Regions from separate parts of the Delftia sp. CH05 genome, predicted to be linked through region 3. Evidence: riboswitches for the same ligand, from Rfam matches in the RefSeq annotation. Region 3 holds a riboswitch; each other region holds the start of a gene.
What was found. Region 3 has a riboswitch for cobalamin ahead of GRX31_RS17225 (TonB-dependent receptor). Riboswitches for the same ligand answer to the same signal wherever they lie in the genome.
Positions count from the first base shown of each region.

Region 1 (5,548 bases), on a different contig from region 3:
GCGGACCAATGCCCTGGCGAGCTGACAGCATCATTACAACTGGCACAGACTGCACCGCAGCAGCGGCCAAGTCGCTCCGTGTCTAGGATCAAATCTCCAAACAATCGCTTGACGGTTCACAGCTAGTCCGGCCGAGTGGCGAAAGCTCGGCACTCCCATCACCAACACCCAGGAGCTTCAATGATCATCACCACCACCCCCCAGATCGAAGGCCGCCGCATCACCCGCTACTGCGGCGTGGTCGCGGGCGAGGCGATTTTGGGCGCCAATGTGTTCAAGGACTTGTTTGCCGGGCTGCGCGACATCGTGGGCGGGCGGTCAGCCACCTATGAGCGCGAGCTGCAGCGGGCGCGCGAGATTGCGCTCAAGGAGCTGGAGGAACGCGCCCAGGAACTGGGCGCGAATGCCGTGGTGGGGGTGGACCTGGATTACGAAGTGCTGGGCCAGGGCAGCGGCATGTTGATGGTGTCTGCCAGCGGCACGGCCGTGGTGCTGGAGTAGGCAGGGCCATCGGCCAAGCGGGCCAAGCGGGCCAAGCAGACCAGCGAAGTCAACGCGGCGCCGTGTTCGGCAACTGCAGGCAGCGGGCCAGCGCCCGCGCCGCCTCGCCCAGGCGCGGGCCGGGGCGGGAGACCACGTCCGTCTCGACCAGGTCCAGCGCGCAGATGCGGCCGGAGCGCACGGCGGGCATGCGGCTCCAGCCGGGGCGGGTGGCAAAGCTGGCCGATGGCGTCTGCGGCGTGTGGATGATGAGTTCCGGCTGCTGGCGCAGCACGTATTCGGGCGTGATGCGGGGGAAGGGACCCAGGTTGGGCGGCAGCACATTGCGCGCGCCCAGGCGCTGCAGCAGCTGGCCTATGAAGGAGTCCGGCCCTGCCGCATAAGGCGTGGCGTCCACCTCGAAATACACCTTCTGCCCGGCGGGCGTGAGCGCCGCCAGCGCCTTAGCCTGCTGGTCCACCTCGGCCTGCATGCGCGCCAGCAGGGCGTTGGCGCGCTGCACCTGCAGCAGCTGGTCGAGCTTGTGCAGTACCTGCTCCAACTGCGCCATGTCGTTGGCGTCCAGTGCCAGCACGGGAATGCCGAAGCGCTCCAGCTGTGCGATGACGGGTGCGGAATACGCCATCAGCACCACGTCGGGCCTGAGCCGCACGGTGGCCTCGACCAGCGGGGCAAAAGTGTGGCCCAGCTTGGGCAGGGCGGCCACGCGCGCCGGGTGGTTGGAGAACTCGTCCACGCCCACGATGCGCTCGCAGGCGTCCAGCGCGCACAGCGATTCGGTCAGCGAGGGCAGCAGCGAGACGATGCGCTGCGGCACGCGCGCCAGGCGCACCTGGCGCCCGCGCATGTCGGTGACGGTGTACGGCGTGCCTGTGCTCGCGCCTGTGCTGCCTTGGTTCGCATCCACCGCCTTTTGCGCGACGGCGCCGCCCGCGCAGGCCAGGGCGGCGATCAGCAGCAGAAGGCGGGGCAGGCGCACAAGCAGGTGCATGGCGGTCAGGGCAGGGGAGTCCAGCGCACGCTGACGAACACGGTGCGGCCTGCGTTCGCATAGCCGCGCGTGGGGGCGTAGTCGCGGTCGGCGATGTTGTTGACACGGGCCAGCAGCGTCCATTGCCTGGTCAGCTGGCGCTGGGCGTAGAGGTTGACCACGCCGTAGCCGCCCAGCTTGAAGGTGTTGGCCTCGTCGGCATAGCGGCCGCTGTACAGCTGCGCTTCGCCGCCCAGCGTCCAGCCGGCCGCCTGGGTGTCGGCGTTGAGCTTGAGCATGCGCTTGGAGCGGTAGGGCAGCAGCTTGCCGGTCTCCAGGTTCTCGGGGTTCATGAAGTCCAGCGAGGCGCCCAGGTTGGCGCTGCCCAGGCGCGTGCTGCCCGCCAGCGTCAGGCCGGTGATCTCCACGCTTTGCCAGTTGCGGTAGCAGTTGCAGGGAACGGCGCTGTTCCAGTCGTAGGTGATGAGGTTCTTGAACTTGTTGCGGTAGACCACGGCCGAGAGGCGGTTGGCACCGGCCGCATAGTGCAGGCCCGTTTCCACGTTGGTGCTGCTTTCGGGCTTGAGGTCGGCCGCCGCCTGGCCCGTGAAGCGCTCGTACAGCGTGGGCGTTCTGAAGGCCGTGCCGGCCGATGCCACCCAGCGCCAGCGCTCGTCGATCTGCAGGCCGTAGCCCAGGCCGCCCGTGGTCTTGTTCTGCTGGTCGCGCACCTGGTCGTGGCGCAGGTTGGCGTCGAACTGGTGGCGGCCCTCGGTCAGGCGCCAGCCGGCCGACAGGGAGTTCTGCACGCGCCGGCTGTCGGTGTTCTGCGTCCAGGCGTATTGGGTGTCCAGCTTGTCCTCGCGGCGCTCCAGGTCGATGTTGAAACGGTGCTGGCCCAGCGTGAACAGGTTCTGTAGCAGGTAGTTGGTGGAGCGGCCCTTGGCGCTTTCGGGCGACTGGGTGTGGCGGTCGCTTTGGCTGTCGGTATGGGAGATCTGGACCACGCTTTTGTACATGGCGTTCCAGCCGGCCTGCCAGCGCAAGCTGCCGGTGGTGTTCTTGACCACGTCGTAGTCGTCGAACGGCGGCGGGCTCTGGTCGTAGTGGGTGCGCAGGCGGCTGTGCAGCAGGCTGGCGTCGATCTGGTGGATGCCCGTTTTGTAGCCCGCGTTCAGGCCCAGCGAGGTGTTGCTGTAGCCATCCTTGTCCGGGTTGGGCGAGAAGGTGTTGCCGGGGTAGACGTCGAAGCCGTCGCTGCGCTCGTCCGCCAGGTTCAGGCCATAGGTGAAGCCGTTGGCTCCGCCCTGGAATCCTGTGGCCAGCTTGCTGGTGCCCTGGTTGCCTATGCCCGCCTCGGCATAGGCGCGGGTCTGGCCGTCCGCCCGCTTGGTGAAGATCTGGATCACGCCGCCCATGGCGTCTGAGCCATAGATGGCGGCGGCCGGGCCGCGCAGCACTTCGATGCGCTCGATCTGCGCCAGCGGCAGGGTGGACCAGACCGCGCCGCCCTGCAGCTCCTGCGAGCTGTAGCGCACGCCGTCGATGAACACGGCAGTGTGCTGGTTGCTGGTGCCGCGCAGGTAGACCGAGGTGACCTGGCCCGGCCCGCCATTGCGGTTGATCTGCACGCCCGGCACCTGCACCAGCAGGTCGGCCACGCCGGTGGCGCCGCTGCGGGCAATGGTCTCGGCGTCGATCACGGTCATGTCGGCCGTGACGGTGCGCAAGGACTGCTCGCTGCGCGAGGCGGTGACGACCACGGTATCGAGCTGGGAGGCCTGTGCGCGCTGCGCCTGTTGTGCCTGTTGTACCTGTGCTTGGGCCTGGCAGGCCAGCAGCGAGGCCGCAGCCAGGGCGGACAACGTGCGCAGTACGGGGAACGCCGAGGGCGAGCGAAGAGCGGCGCCAGGGGCGCGCGCGAGGGCGAGGGTGTGCATGGATGCGAGCCAGTTGCGCGCCAGCGACCCCGCCGGCACGGAAACCACAAAGACCGGCTGCGCTGCATGCGCGGCCGGCCGCCTGTTGGCCGGTATCCAGACTGGTGACGCACTCGCCAAGGCCTTCCCGGGCTGTACGCCCAGTGGCACGGGTTTGGCGGGGGCCGGTGCCATGCACGCGGCGTTTCACTCACTGTTGCGGGGGCAGTACATGCGGGCGGCTTTATCTGGCCGCCCCATGTTTCCCGTTTAACCGCAGCCCCTGGGGCTGCTGGCACCAACGGCGGCGATTGTACGGCGGGGCGTTCAGTGCCGATGTAAAGCTTGCTTGACATGCCCGCGGGTGGCATCGCACAATGTCAAGCATCCTTTACACATTGCGAGAGACTTCCATGAATCAAACAACGGTCACCAACCGCCGCTACCAGAAGGAGCTGGGATTTGCGCTGCTGCTCTACATGGCGCTGCTTGTCGGGGCGCTTTTGCTCAGCGCCGACATGCAGGCCGGGGCCCTGCGCACGGCCCTGCTGCTCAGCCCCATGCTGGCGTTTGCGCTGGCCGTGCGGGCCATCGTACGCTTGGTGCGCGATACCGACGAGTTCCTGCGCAAGTCCATGCTGGAGCAACTGGCGATTGCGGCGGCGGGCACGGCGGGCCTCACCTTCACCTACGGATTCCTGGAAATGGCAGGGTTTCCCAAGCTCAGCATGTTCATGGTGTGGCCCTTGATGGGTGCGCTCTGGGTGGCTGCCTCGGTGGCCCACTGGCTGCGCAGCCGATGAGCCGCGCTGCAGAGGCGGCCCGGCGATGAAAAACACCATCCGTGAACTGCGCGCCGAGCGCGGCTGGAGCCAGGCTGCGCTGGCGGACCTGCTGGGCGTGTCGCGCCAGACCGTGAACGCGATCGAGACGGGCCGCTACGACCCCAGCCTGCCGCTGGCATTCGCCATTGCCCGGGTGTTCGAGACCCGGATCGAGGCGATCTTCCAGGAGGGTTGAGCGCAGCGCTCAGGCCACGATCATGACCAGCAGCACCAGGCCCAGCAGGGCCAGGTAGGCCTTGGCATGCAGGGCATCGGGAATGCGGCCGATCAGCGGGGCTGCCAGCCTGATGCCCGTCCACGATCCGGCCGTCAGCAACGCAAAGGCCTGCAGGTCCACATAGCCCACATGCCAGGGGCTCAGCCCCGCGCCCTGCGATGCCAGCATGTAGGCAGCGGTGCCCGCCACGGCCATGGGCAGGGACAGCGGGCTGGCCATGGCCGTGGCGGCCGCCATGCTGGCGCCGCGCCGGCGCATCAGCGGCACGGTCATCACGCTGCCGCCCACGCCCAGGAAGGCTGCAATCGCGCCAATCGCCAAGCCTGCGATGGCGGCGGGCCTGCGGCCCATGGGCTGCAATTGGGCGGCGGTGCCGTGCACGAAGCCCGGGCGCAGCAGTGCGTCGGCGATGGTCAGGGCCAGGTAGGCGATGAAGGCCCAGCGCACCCATTCCCCGCTGATCCAGGTGGCGGCCGCCGCGCCCGCCACGGCGCCGGCCGCGATGAAGCAGGCCAGCGGCCGCACCTGCTCCCACGGCAGGGCGCCCGCGCGGTGCTGGCGCAGCGTGGCCATGGAGGCGCCGAAAATCATCACGCAGGTGGAGGTGGCCACGGCAATGTGCATGGCAGCCTGGCCAACGGCGGAGTCCGCGCCGTGGATGGAGGTCAGCAGCGCATAAAGCAGCGGAACGGCCACGAAGCCGCCGCCAAAGCCGAAGAGCACGGTGGTCACGCCGGCAAGCACACCGAAAGCCAGCAGCAGGAGAGGGAACACAGACAGTCCTTTGGAAAAAACGAGCAAGGACTGAACCTTAGGATGCTGCGGTTTGGCCTGCTTTCGCGGATAGGTCAATAATCCTTGAATTCCTGCCAAAGCCTGTTGGCTGTTTTCCGGACATTCCCATGCTCAACATCCCGCTGCATTCCGTGGACGCCGTGGCGCGCGATGTGCTGGCCATCGGCACCGACTACACGCCTGGCACGCTGCTGCCCACGCACAGCCACCGGCGTGCGCAGTTTCTCTACGGGATGAGCGGGCTGATGGAGGTGGAAACCGATGACGGTGCCTGGACCATCCCGCCCTACAGCGGCGTGTG
Region 1 is NZ_WUMG01000043.1:30,181-35,728, forward strand. It holds gene GRX31_RS24365 (hypothetical protein) at 1-25, shown strand, start outside; gene GRX31_RS24370 (heavy metal-binding domain-containing protein) at 181-501, shown strand; gene GRX31_RS24375 (ABC transporter substrate-binding protein) at 551-1,492, opposite strand; gene GRX31_RS24380 (TonB-dependent receptor domain-containing protein) at 1,498-3,411, opposite strand; cobalamin riboswitch at 3,482-3,707, opposite strand; gene GRX31_RS24385 (hypothetical protein) at 3,804-4,193, shown strand; gene GRX31_RS24390 (helix-turn-helix transcriptional regulator) at 4,219-4,410, shown strand; gene GRX31_RS24395 (TSUP family transporter) at 4,420-5,226, opposite strand; gene GRX31_RS24400 (AraC family transcriptional regulator) at 5,355-5,548, shown strand, end outside.
Region 1: it holds a riboswitch for cobalamin, as region 3 does, so the genes downstream of both, GRX31_RS24380 (TonB-dependent receptor domain-containing protein) here and GRX31_RS17225 (TonB-dependent receptor) in region 3, are expected to answer to the same signal.

Region 2 (5,548 bases), on a different contig from region 3:
ATGATGGCGCCCGTGAGCGCCGACGCCGGCAGGGCTGCGCGGTGCAGCGGTCCCGCCATCCAGCGCGCGATGTGCGGCGCAGCCAGACCCACGAAGGCCACCAGCCCGCCATAGGCCACGGCCACGGCCACCACCAGCGAGCCGGCCAGCACGGCCAGCGGCGTGAAGCGCGCCACATCCAGGCCGAAGCCCTGGGCCGCATCCTGCCCCAGGCCCAGCAGGTCCAGCCCGCGCGCCAGCGCCATGGCACCGGCCAGGCAGGCCAGGGAGGCACCGGCCAGCAGGCCCAGGCCGCTCCACGACGGCGTCTGTATGCCGCCCAGCACCCAGCTGAGCACCACCTGCAGGCTCACCGTCTCATCGGACAGCGCCAGCATCAGGAACGAGCGCAGCGCGCCCAGCACGGCCGCCAGCGCCACGCCGGCCAGCAGCATGCCGGCCGCATCGGTGGCACCGGCCACGCGCGAGACGGCCAGCACCAGCACGGTCGAACCCCAGGCGCCCGCAAAGGCCAGCACGGGCAGCGTCCATGCCTGGGGCAGGCCGAACAATAGATGCATGGGAACCAGCAGGGCGACAGTCGCCCCCAGTGCCGCGCCGCCCGAGGCGCCCAGCAGATAGGGCTCGGCCAGCGGATTGCGGAACACGCCCTGGAAGATGGCGCCCGACAGGCCCAGCAGCGCGCCCACCAGGGCGGCTGCCAGCACGCGCGGCACGCGCCACTGCAGCAGCAGCCGGCTGCGCAGGCTGTCTTCGCCGCCCAGCGCGGCCAGCAGGTCGGCAGGGCTGGCCCACTGGTGGCCCGCGCAGGCGGCGATCAGCAGGCTGGCCAGCAGCAGCAGGACCGCACCGGCCCAGGGGCGCCACGCAGGTGGATGTGAAAGGGAATTCATGCGGCCTCCCCGGCCCAGGCCGCAGGGTGCAGCCAGCGCGAGAGCTTTTCCACGCCGCCGAAGGTGCGCGGCCCGGGAATCAGGAACTCGGCACGCGCCACCGTGGTGGCCCGGCCGCCGCGCACGGCACGCAGGTCGCGCCAGCCGCGCTGGCCGATCAGGTCCTGCATGGCCTCCTGCGTGCCCGCGAACAGCAGCACATCGGGGTCGGCGGCCAGCACGGCCTCGGGCGAGACCTGGGGCACGGTGCCCAGGCCGTCCAGCGCGAACGAAGCGCCCGCGCGCACCATGGCCTCGCCGGTATAGGTGCCAGGGCGTGCCGCCAGCAGCATGCCGTTGCCCAGCCGGCCCGTGACCATGAGCGCGCGCGGCCGGGGCTGGCCGGCCACCTGCCGGTCCACGCGCAGCAGCCGCGCCTCCTGCGCCAGGGCCAGCGCCTGGCCGCGCGCCTGCACGCCCGTGGCGCGGGCCACCAGGCGCAGGTTGTCCATCACCTCGGCCAGCGAGCGGCTGAGCAGCACCATCACCGGCACGCCGATGCGCTCCATGGGATCGACCAGCTGGTGCGCCGCCTGGCGCGCGGGCGTGACGATGACCAGGTCCGGCTGGCGCGCCACCACGGCGTCCACCGAGAACCCCAGCCGCCCGCCCACCTTGGGAATGCGCTCCACGCCCGGTGGAAAGCGCGTGAAATCCTCCACGCCCACCACGCGGTCCAGCAGGCCCAGCGCGGCCACCAGCTCGGTATTGGAGGCAAAGATGGAGACGATGCGCTGCGGCGGCGCGGCAATCTCCACGCGCCGGCCCAGCGCATCCTGCAGCACCACCGGACCGCCTGCAGCGACGGTGTCGGCCCAGGCCGCGGGCAGGCCGCAGGCCAGGGCCGCTGCCGCGCCCTGGCGCAGCAACTGGCGGCGCGTGGTGCTGGATTGCCTCATGCCATGGTCCTCAAAACTCTGCTTGCAGGCCGACCATGAGTTCGCGGCCCGCCATCGACGTTCCGCAGCCGCCGTTCTGGTACGCCGGGTTGGCGATGCAGGGCGCACGGTCCAGCGCGATGAAGATGGGGTGGCGGTTCAGGTCGAACAGGTTGTTCACGGCCGCGAACAGCTTGACGCCCGGCGACACGCGGTAGTCGGCACGCAGGTTCCAGATGGTGAAGGCGCCCTTGCGGTGGATGAAGGTGCTGCGGGGCTCGCCCTGCGGGATGAGCAGCGACTCTTCCGTGTCGTACCACATGGGACCGCGCAGCAGCGTGGACAGCTGCAGGCTCCAGTCGCCCTGCAGCCGCCCGCTGCCGCGCCCGTAGCGCACGCCGGCCGAGGCCTCGTAGCGGTACATGCGCTGCACCTTGTCGGTATTGGCCGACGCCGGCGATCCCTTGTCCCGCATGCTGAAGTGGTAGTAGCCGCCAGCCCAGGCCTTGAGCTGGTGGCCCGTCAGGTTCAGCGCCCGCGCCAGGTCCATGTCGGCCTGCATTTCCAGGCCGCGCGCCACGATGTCGGCCGCGTTGTTGGCGTAGTCCGAGGTATTGGTCGTGGCCCCGCGCGAGACGGTGATGATGCGGTCGCTGATGGTGTTCTGGAACAGGGCCGCATCCACGCGCCAGCCGGGCTGCTGCAGCGCGGCGCCGACCTCGATCTGGCGGCTGGTCTCGGGCTTGAGGTTGGGGTTGCCGAAGGTGCGGCCACCGCCGACGGCCGTGAAGTCCGAGGCCAGCTCCGTGGCCGTGGGCGCGCGAAAGCCCGTGGAGGCCGCAGCGCGCAGCGTGAGCCGGTCCGTGGCCTTCCAGGTGGCGCCGGCCGACCAGGTGTGGTTGTCGTAGTCGCGCGTGCTGGCCTGGGCCAGGGCCAGGTTGGGCGTCTCGTCGAAGCGTGTCGTGCCCCAGGTCTTGCGCAGGCCGGCGCGCAGGGTCAGGCGGTCGTCGAACAGGGTCTGCGCGTCCTCGACGTACAGCGCGTGCACCTGCTCGGTCTGGTTGTTGTCGTAGGGCGCAACCTGGCCCGCCGGGCCGCCCGGCATGGCCACGCGCAGGCGGTCGGAGCGCAGCTTGCTGCGCTCCCAGTCGAAGCCCATCAGCAGGTCATTGGTCTGGCTGACACGCAGGCGCGGCTGAAAGCGCAGGCCCGTGGCGTCCAGCTGGCGGTGGTTGTAGTCGCGCGCCGTGCCGGGCACGGCGCTGTTGCCCGAGCGGATCACGGGCGATGCCCAGTTGAACTCATCGGTATCGACCAGGCTGTAGAGGTGGGTCGTCCAGCTCAGGCGCTGGCCGGGCAGTGCGCCCTCGTAGGTCAGGTCCAGCGAGCGGTTGCTGCGGTTGTCTCGGCTGTAGATGTTGGCGCCCGATCCGCGAAAGCCCGCGTTGTAGATGCCGTCCGTGCGCAGCTGCAGCTCCACGCGGTGCAGCTCGTGCAGCTGCCAGCCCAGGGCGCCGCTGGCGCCGCGCCGCTTCCAGCCCGTGTTCTCCATGCGCGTGCCGCCATCGCCCGACTCGTAGTCGCCGCGCCCGCCTGCGCTCACGCCGAAGTACCAGTCGAAGCGGTCATTGGCGCCGGCCGTCTGCGCATCGGTGCGCCACAGGTCCCACGAGCCGGCCTGGACCTGGGCACGCGTGCCGGGCGCCGTAGCCCCCGTCTTCATGATGATGTTGACCACCCCGCCCATGGCCTGGCTGCCGTAGATCACCGAGGACGGGCCGCGCACGATCTCGATGCGCTCCACATCCGAGGGGCTGAGCTTGGACAGGTTGGCCGTGCCCGCGCGCCGGCCGTTGACCAGCACCAGCACCTGGCTGCGGAAGTCGCGCCCCTGGCCGTCGGTGGAGGCGCCGCGCAGGTTCATCGAGGTCTGGGCCGCCGTCCATTCGCTGAGAAAGCCCACGGCGTTCTCGGCCAGCAGGTCGGTGACCGAGCGCGCGCTGGAGCGCTCTATGGCCTCGCGGTCGATGGTCTGCGTGGTGCCCGCGATGCGGCTGCGCGCCTCGGGCCGCGCCGTGGCGGTCACGAAGACGGCGTCCAGCGCATCGTCGGCGGGTGCACCGGCTTTGCCGGCCGCCGGTTCCTGTGCGGCGCCGGCCGCCGCGGCGCAGCAGGCCAGCACGGCCGCAGCGGTGGCCGGGCGCAGGAAGGGAGGAAGGGGAAAGGGGCCGGAACAATCGGCGGCCAAAGAAGCGAAGCGCATGCGTTGAATCCAACTGCCCCAGTCACCCGTGGGGCCTATCGTCTGAACCACGCCGCACGGCGCGCACGCCGGAGCCGGCCACGGCAGCGCAGGCTGGGGCCGGACCGGACAGGCGCACTCCCGCGGCGTCCGAAAGCAATGCAGAAGGCCGGTATCCGGGCTTGCGGAACGCTGCGGCGCGCATCGTGGGCGCGCTGCAGCAGGCATCCCCGCCTTCCCATGTCCGTCCAGACACAGTGGCTTGCGGCGCGCAACCGGTGGGTGGCGCGCCAGCGTGGGGAGTTGTATTCCGCTGACCGTTGCGGGGGCAGCGCAGGCATTGCGAGCGGCCACCTCGATGGCATCGCGCACCTGCTTCCCGTTGAACCCCTGGCCGGCAAGCGGCATGGGGCACCTTCAGCAACAGCGCACCGCCACGGCCCAGGGGCTGCGGCGGTGCGCCAGCGGCGGATTATCGCTGATGCGGTCTAGGCCCAGAAGCCCGGCACGTGGGCCAGCGCACGCAGCGCGCGGCGGCTGCTGCGCGCGCTGGTGGCCAGGCGGGCCTGCAGGTAGCCGGCGGCAAACCAGGCGCGCGGATCCGTGCCGGCCTGGTCACGAAAAAGCGCGGCCGCCACGGCCATGTCGTTGTGCAGGCCCAGCGCGTCCTGGGCGGGCACCAGCGCCTCGGCAAAGCGCCGGCCCTTTTTGCCGGGCCACATTCCGGGCGCGAATTCCCGCGCGAAGTCCGCCAGGTAGCGCAGGCGCTTGAGCCGCTTGCGCACGCGGTGCTGCTGCGCCAGCGGCAGGCGGTCGAACTGCCGGCCGTCGCGCAGCACCTGGCGGTGCAGGCGCGCCAGCCGCCGTGCCAGGTACTTGCGCGTGCCTGCGGCGGACAGGCTGACCAGGCCGGGCTGCCGCTTGCCTGCAGGCGCCTGCGCCAGCGCATGGATCTCGGCCAGCGTTTGCAGGAACTGCAGCTCGCGGACCGCAGCGGCCGCGTCCGCGTCGGCCTGCCCGGCATCCGGCACGGCCCATTCGCACAAGGGCGCATCGGCGTCCTGCAGCAGCGGCCGCACCACGTCGGCCAGGGTGCCGGCATCGCGCAGCGTGCCCAGGCGCGCAAAGGCCAGGGCCAGCGGGGCATCCCATTCGGCGCGCATGCCGGGCGCCAGCCCTGCGCATTCGCGCAGCAGGGTGCGCAGGCGCCGCAGGGCCACGCGCAGCTGGTGGATGCGTTCGGCCTCGCCGCTGCCGGCGTCCACGGCATCCATATGCGACTGCACCTGGGCCAGTGCGGCAGCCAGCGTCGCACGCACAAAGCCGGCCGCATCGGGCCGGTCGGGGAACTGCCTGGCAGGGGTGGTCATGGTCAGGAGAGGATGTGCGGGCGTTGCTGCGATTGTGGGCACCGCCCGGCCCCCGGGTCAATCGGCGCCATCCCCGCTCAGGCTGTGCAGCGCGGGCCGGGCAATGCGCACATAGTCGGCCGAGTC
Region 2 is NZ_WUMG01000011.1:30,620-36,167, reverse strand. It holds gene GRX31_RS11520 (FecCD family ABC transporter permease) at 1-893, opposite strand, end outside; gene GRX31_RS11515 (ABC transporter substrate-binding protein) at 890-1,831, opposite strand; gene GRX31_RS11510 (TonB-dependent receptor) at 1,842-4,073, opposite strand; cobalamin riboswitch at 4,203-4,486, opposite strand; gene GRX31_RS11505 (CHAD domain-containing protein) at 4,541-5,422, opposite strand; gene GRX31_RS11500 (YbaK/prolyl-tRNA synthetase associated domain-containing protein) at 5,480-5,548, opposite strand, start outside.
Region 2: it holds a riboswitch for cobalamin, as region 3 does, so the genes downstream of both, GRX31_RS11510 (TonB-dependent receptor) here and GRX31_RS17225 (TonB-dependent receptor) in region 3, are expected to answer to the same signal.

Region 3 (5,548 bases):
GCGAATACCGGTATTTCGACTACCCCTTGCCACCTCTGCTGCAGAGGCTGCGCGAACAGCTGTATTCCCGCCTGGTGCCGGTGGCCAACCGCTGGAACCAGCGCATGGGGCTGGATGTGCGCTATCCGGACCGGCTGCGGGACTTCCTGGCGCGCTGCCACGCGCACGGCCAGTTGCGGCCCACGCCGCTGATCCTCCAATACGGCGAGGGCGACTACAACTGCCTGCACCAGGATGTCTATGGAGAGCATGTGTTTCCGCTGCAGGTGGTGTTGCTGCTGTCGCGGCCGGGGCAGGACTTTGCGGGCGGGGAATTCGTCATCACCCAGGCCGATGGCGACCGGCAACGGGCCGATGTGATGGCGTTGGACCAGGGCGATGCGCTGGTCCTGGCCGTGCGCCACCGGCCCGTGCCGGGGCGGCGCTCAGGCTACCGCCGCGCGGCCATGCGCCATGGCGTCAGCCGCGTCCGAAGCGGCCATCGCCATACCGTGGGGCTGATCTTTCATGACGCACTCTGATATGACGCACTTTGATGGACGGCCGGTATGAGCACGCTGGATCTTTTTGCCGATGAATCTCCCATGGGCATCGAACCCATTGGGCCCCAGTCCGTGGTGCTGCGCGGCCATGCCCTGCCCCGTGCGGCACCACTGCTGGCTGCGGTGGACGGCGTCATGGCCCAGGCGCCGCTGCGCCATCTGGTCACGCCGGGCGGCTTCACCATGTCGGTGGCCATGACCAACTGCGGCGCGCTGGGCTGGACCAGCGACCGGCGCGGCTACCGCTACAGCGCCATCGACCCGGTCAGCGGCCAGCCCTGGCCCGCCATGCCCGCCGTGTTTGCGCAGCTGGCGGGCGAAGCGGCCGCCGCTGCGGGTTTCGAGGGCTTCGCGCCCGATGCCTGCCTGATCAACCAGTACCTGCCCGGCAGCCGCCTGTCCCTGCACCAGGACCGCGACGAGCGTGACCTTGGCGCGCGCATCGTCTCGGTGTCACTGGGCATGCCGGCCACATTTCTGTTTGGAGGGCTTGCGCGCGCGGACAAGACGGCCAGGGTGTTGTTGCGGCATGGCGACGTGGTGGTCTGGGGCGGCGTGGATCGGCTGCGCCACCACGGCGTGTTGCCGCTCAAGGACCAGCCTCACCCGCTGCTGGGCGGGCGGCGCATCAATCTCACGTTTCGCAAGGCGGGTTGAATGGCGGGGTCGACATGGATGGGCTGAACAGCAGTGATCGCTTCGCTGGCCTGGACTGGGGCCGCATTGGCACCCAGCTCGATGCAGAGGGCCATTGCCTGCTGCCACGGCTGCTGAATGCGGATGAAAGCCGCGCCCTGGCTAGCGAGGCGGCCATGCGCAATGGCCTGCCGCCCTCCCTCGACACATGGCGCCCGGTGCTGTACCGGCACCTGCTTGCCATTGCCAATCGCTGGCGTGCCCAAATGGACATGCAGCCTGCCCTGCCCGCCTCGTTCGAGGCCTTCGGGCAGCTGGGCCACCAGCGCGGCCAGATGCATCCGCAGTCGCACCTGCTGCATGTGGCGCAGGCGGGCCATGCGCCGCTGCGCTCATACAGCGAAGGTGCGGCGGTGTTCCCGCTGCAGCTGGTGCTGCTGCTGTCCCGGCCGGGCCAGGATTTCGAGGGCGGCGAATTCGTGATGACCGAGCAGCGCCCGCGCATGCAATCGCGCCCCATGGTGCTGCCGCTGGGCCTGGGGGATGCGGCCATCATCGCCACGGGGCCGCGCCCGGTGCGCGGTGCGGCAGGCTTTTACCGCGTGCATCTGCGGCATGCCATCAGCCGCGTTCACCGTGGCGAGTGGCTGGGTGTGGAGCTGCTGCTGCACGACGCGCCGCAGGCTACCGACGCGAGCCGCTGGCTATAATGCCGCGCCTGCAAAGGCATCCGTGCATCAGGTGTCCACATGCCAGCCATGGGGATGAAACGGGAACAAGGTGACTGCCAGCAAATGCTTTTTGCGCTGCCGGCACAGGCCTTGGCTGCCCCCGCAACGGTAAACAAGTCAAGGCGCTCCACGCCTGTCCCGCCAGTCTCCGCAACCCTGCGGAGGGGCGATGACAGGCTGTCACTGGTCCATGGCGTGGTCTGCAACATGCAGCTTTTCGCGGGTGGATTGGGAAGACGGGGCGCTGGGCGCAAGGCATGTCCTTGCGCCGCTTGTGAGCCCGGAGACCGGCCTGCTGCGTTTCGCGCCCGCTGAGCGGGCGCTTTCTTGACTGTCTGCGGGGTGCGGATGGCAACGTCCTGCGCCCTTTCCTCCCACGCTGGCTGGAGAGGTGGCAGTGCCTTGCTTTCGCATCAGACGGTCGAAGACCGATGTTCGAAATGCATTCTTCCTTTTCCAGGATTTCCAGCGCTCGCGCTGCCCAGTCCCTTTCCGTGCGGCTGAGCCCGCTGGCCCTGGCCTGTGCCTTCATCTGCCTGCCGGCGCAGGCTCAAACCCAAACCCAAACGCCAACGCCCCAATCAACCGCCCTGCCCGAGGTCCAGGTCACCGGCCAGGCCGAACGCATCGGCCAGCAACTGGCCCAGCCTGCGCGCTCGGCCAGCCATACCGGCGTCTCCAACCAGGAAGTGCCGGCCAGTGTGGATGGTGTTTCTGCCGAGCAGATGCAGGAGCGCGGCGACTACGCCCTGGTGGACGCCGTCACGCGCACCGTGGGCCTGACCTCCAGCAGCACGCCGGGCAATGGCGGCCTGTCCTTCAGCAGCCGCGGCTTTGCGGGCGTGAACTCCGTGGGCGTGGCCGAAGACGGCATGGTGCTGGGCGTGGCCGCCGGCACCACGGCCTATCCGGGTGACAGCTGGGGCTACGAGCGCATCGACGTGCTGCGCGGCCCGGCCTCGCTGATGTACGGCAGCGGCACCATGGGCGCCACGGTCAACGCCATCCGCAAGCAGCCCAGCCGCACCAGCTCGGCCGAGGTGCTGGTGGGCGCGGGCACGGACGACACGCTGCGCCTGGGCCTGGGCGTGACCGGCGCCCTGGGCGCCTATGCCAGCTACCGCATCGACAGCTACACCGCCCGCAGCGCAGGCGAGCGCGATCTGGACCAGTCGCGCAACGGCAAGTTCATGAGCACGCTGCGCTTGGAGCCCACGAGCGACCTGCAGATCGACCTGATTGCCGACCGCAGCGTGCAAAAGCCCAGCCGCTACTGGGGCACGCCCGGCCTGGACGGCAAGGTGGTGGAGTCGCTGCGCGACCGCAACTACAACGCCGAAGACAGCGTGCTGCGCTATGCCGACGAGCGCCTGCGCGCCAAGGTGCAATGGAAGGCCAATGACTGGCTGACGGTGCGCAACGAGCTGTACCACGTGCAGTCGGACCGCCACTGGCGCAACATCGAGGCCTACGCGCTCAACCCCGCCACCTGGACCGTGGGCCGCTCCGACTACCTGGAAATCCTGCACGACCTGGAGCAGACCGGCAATCGCCTGGGCCTGAACGTGGACCGGGGATCGCACAAGATCGCCATGGGATGGGAGGCCGCACGCATCAACCTGCGGCTGTCCAACAACTCGCCCTACGGCGGCTCGTCCACGGTCTCGGCCTGGGACCCCGTGCATGGCAGCTGGGCCAGCCCCGATGTCACCAAGGCCAAGACCGAAACCGGCGTGACCCAGCATGCGCTGTACCTGGAGGATGCCTGGCGCATCAGCAACCGCTGGCTGGCCATGGCCGGACTGCGCCGCGATGTCTACAGCTTTGCCAGCCATTCCCTGGTGGGCGGCACGGATTTCAACAAGACGCTGGCCGCCACCTCCTGGCGCCTGGGCCTGACCTATGAGCTGGCCCGCGACACCCATGTCTATGGGCAGATCAGCTCGGGCCATGATCCCGTCAACAGCCTGGTCTCGCTGAACCTGGCCAACACGGCTTACAAGCTGAGCAAGGGCCGCCAGGCCGAGATCGGCATCAAGCAGCAGGTGGCAGGCGGGCGCGGCGAATGGACGCTGGCCGTGTTCGACATCAAGAAGGACGACATCATCACGCGCGACCCCGACCGCCCGGCCATCTCCATCCAGGGCGGCAGCCAGTCCTCGCGCGGCGCCGAGGTCACTGCCAACTTCCAGGCCACGCCCGCCCTGCGCCTGGAGGGCAATCTGTCCTATGTGGATGCCCAGTTCGACAAGCTCATCGAGGCCGGCGGCAACCGCGCCGGCAACCGCCCGCAGAACGTGGCCAAGACCACGGCCAACCTCTGGGGCCACTACCGCGTGGGCGCCTGGCAGGCCTCGCTGGGCCTGCGCTACGTGGGTGACCGCTTTGGCAACAACGCCAATACCGTGAACCTGCCCGCCTACACCGTGGCCGACGCCGCGCTGAGCTGGCAGGTGGACGCGCGCACCACCCTGAGCCTGATCGGCCGCAACCTGGCCGACAGGGTCTATGTGGGATCGAGCTACGGCAGCCAGTTCCTGGTCGGGCAAGGCCGCCGCTTCGAGATCGCGGCGCATATCCGGTTCTGATGGCCATGCCGCGCTCCAAAAGCCTCCACGGTCTCCAGGGCCTGTGCGCTGGCGCCCTGGCGGCCACCCTGCTGCTGGCCGGCTGCTCGCGCAGCGATTCCGGCACCACCAGTGAACTGCCGGCACCGGCTGCCGCACCGCAGGCGGCCGTGACCGTCAATGTCTGCGGCAGCCCCGTGACCTACGCCAACGCACCGCTGCGCGCCGTGACCCATGACGTGAACATCACCGAGATGTTTCTCTTTCTGGGCCTGGGCGAGCGGCTGGTGGGCTACAGCGGTATCACGCAGGCCAAGCAGATCGACCCGGCCTTTCAGGCCCAGCTGGCCCGCGTGCCGCGGCTGGCCGAGCGCGAGATGAACCTGGAGGCCATCCTGGGCGCCTCGGCCGACTTCGTCTTCGGCGGCTGGAGCTACGGTTTTCGCCAGGGCCAGGTCACGCCCGAGGTGCTGCAGCGCCACGGCATTGCCTCGTATGTGCTGTCCGAATCGTGCATCCGCGTGGGGCCGCGCAGCCAGGTGGCGCTGGAAGACGGCCTGACCGACCTGCGCAACCTGGGCCGCATCTTCCGCATCGACGCCCATGCCGAGCAACTGGCGCAGGGGCTGGAGCGCGACCTGAAGGACCTGCGCGAGCGCATGCAGGGCGTGCGGCAGCGGCCTTCGGTCTTCGTCTACGACAGCGGCCAGGACATCCCCGTGACCGTGGGCCGCTACGGCATGCCGCAGGCCATGATCGAGGAAGCGGGCGGGCGCAACATCTTCGACGACATTCCCAGCAACTGGCCCGCAGGCAACTGGGAGGACGTGGTGCAGCGCAACCCGCAGTGGATCGTCATCATCGACTACGGCCAGCCCCATGCCCAGGGCAAGATCGACTTCCTGCTGGCCAAGCCCGAGCTGGCCGGCGTCGATGCCATTCGCGAAAAGCGGTTTTTCGTCATGACCTATGCCGAGGCCACGCCCGGCCCGCGCAATATTGCGCGGACCCGCGCCCTGGCGCAGGCCCTGCACCCCGACCGCATGCCGGCGCCCAGCCATGCGGCCAACTG
Region 3 is NZ_WUMG01000021.1:41,873-47,420, forward strand. It holds gene GRX31_RS17210 (2OG-Fe(II) oxygenase) at 1-521, shown strand, start outside; gene alkB (DNA oxidative demethylase AlkB) at 549-1,199, shown strand; gene GRX31_RS17220 (2OG-Fe(II) oxygenase) at 1,214-1,888, shown strand; cobalamin riboswitch at 1,901-2,219, shown strand; gene GRX31_RS17225 (TonB-dependent receptor) at 2,341-4,497, shown strand; gene GRX31_RS17230 (ABC transporter substrate-binding protein) at 4,497-5,548, shown strand, end outside; gene GRX31_RS17235 (FecCD family ABC transporter permease) at 5,536-5,548, shown strand, end outside.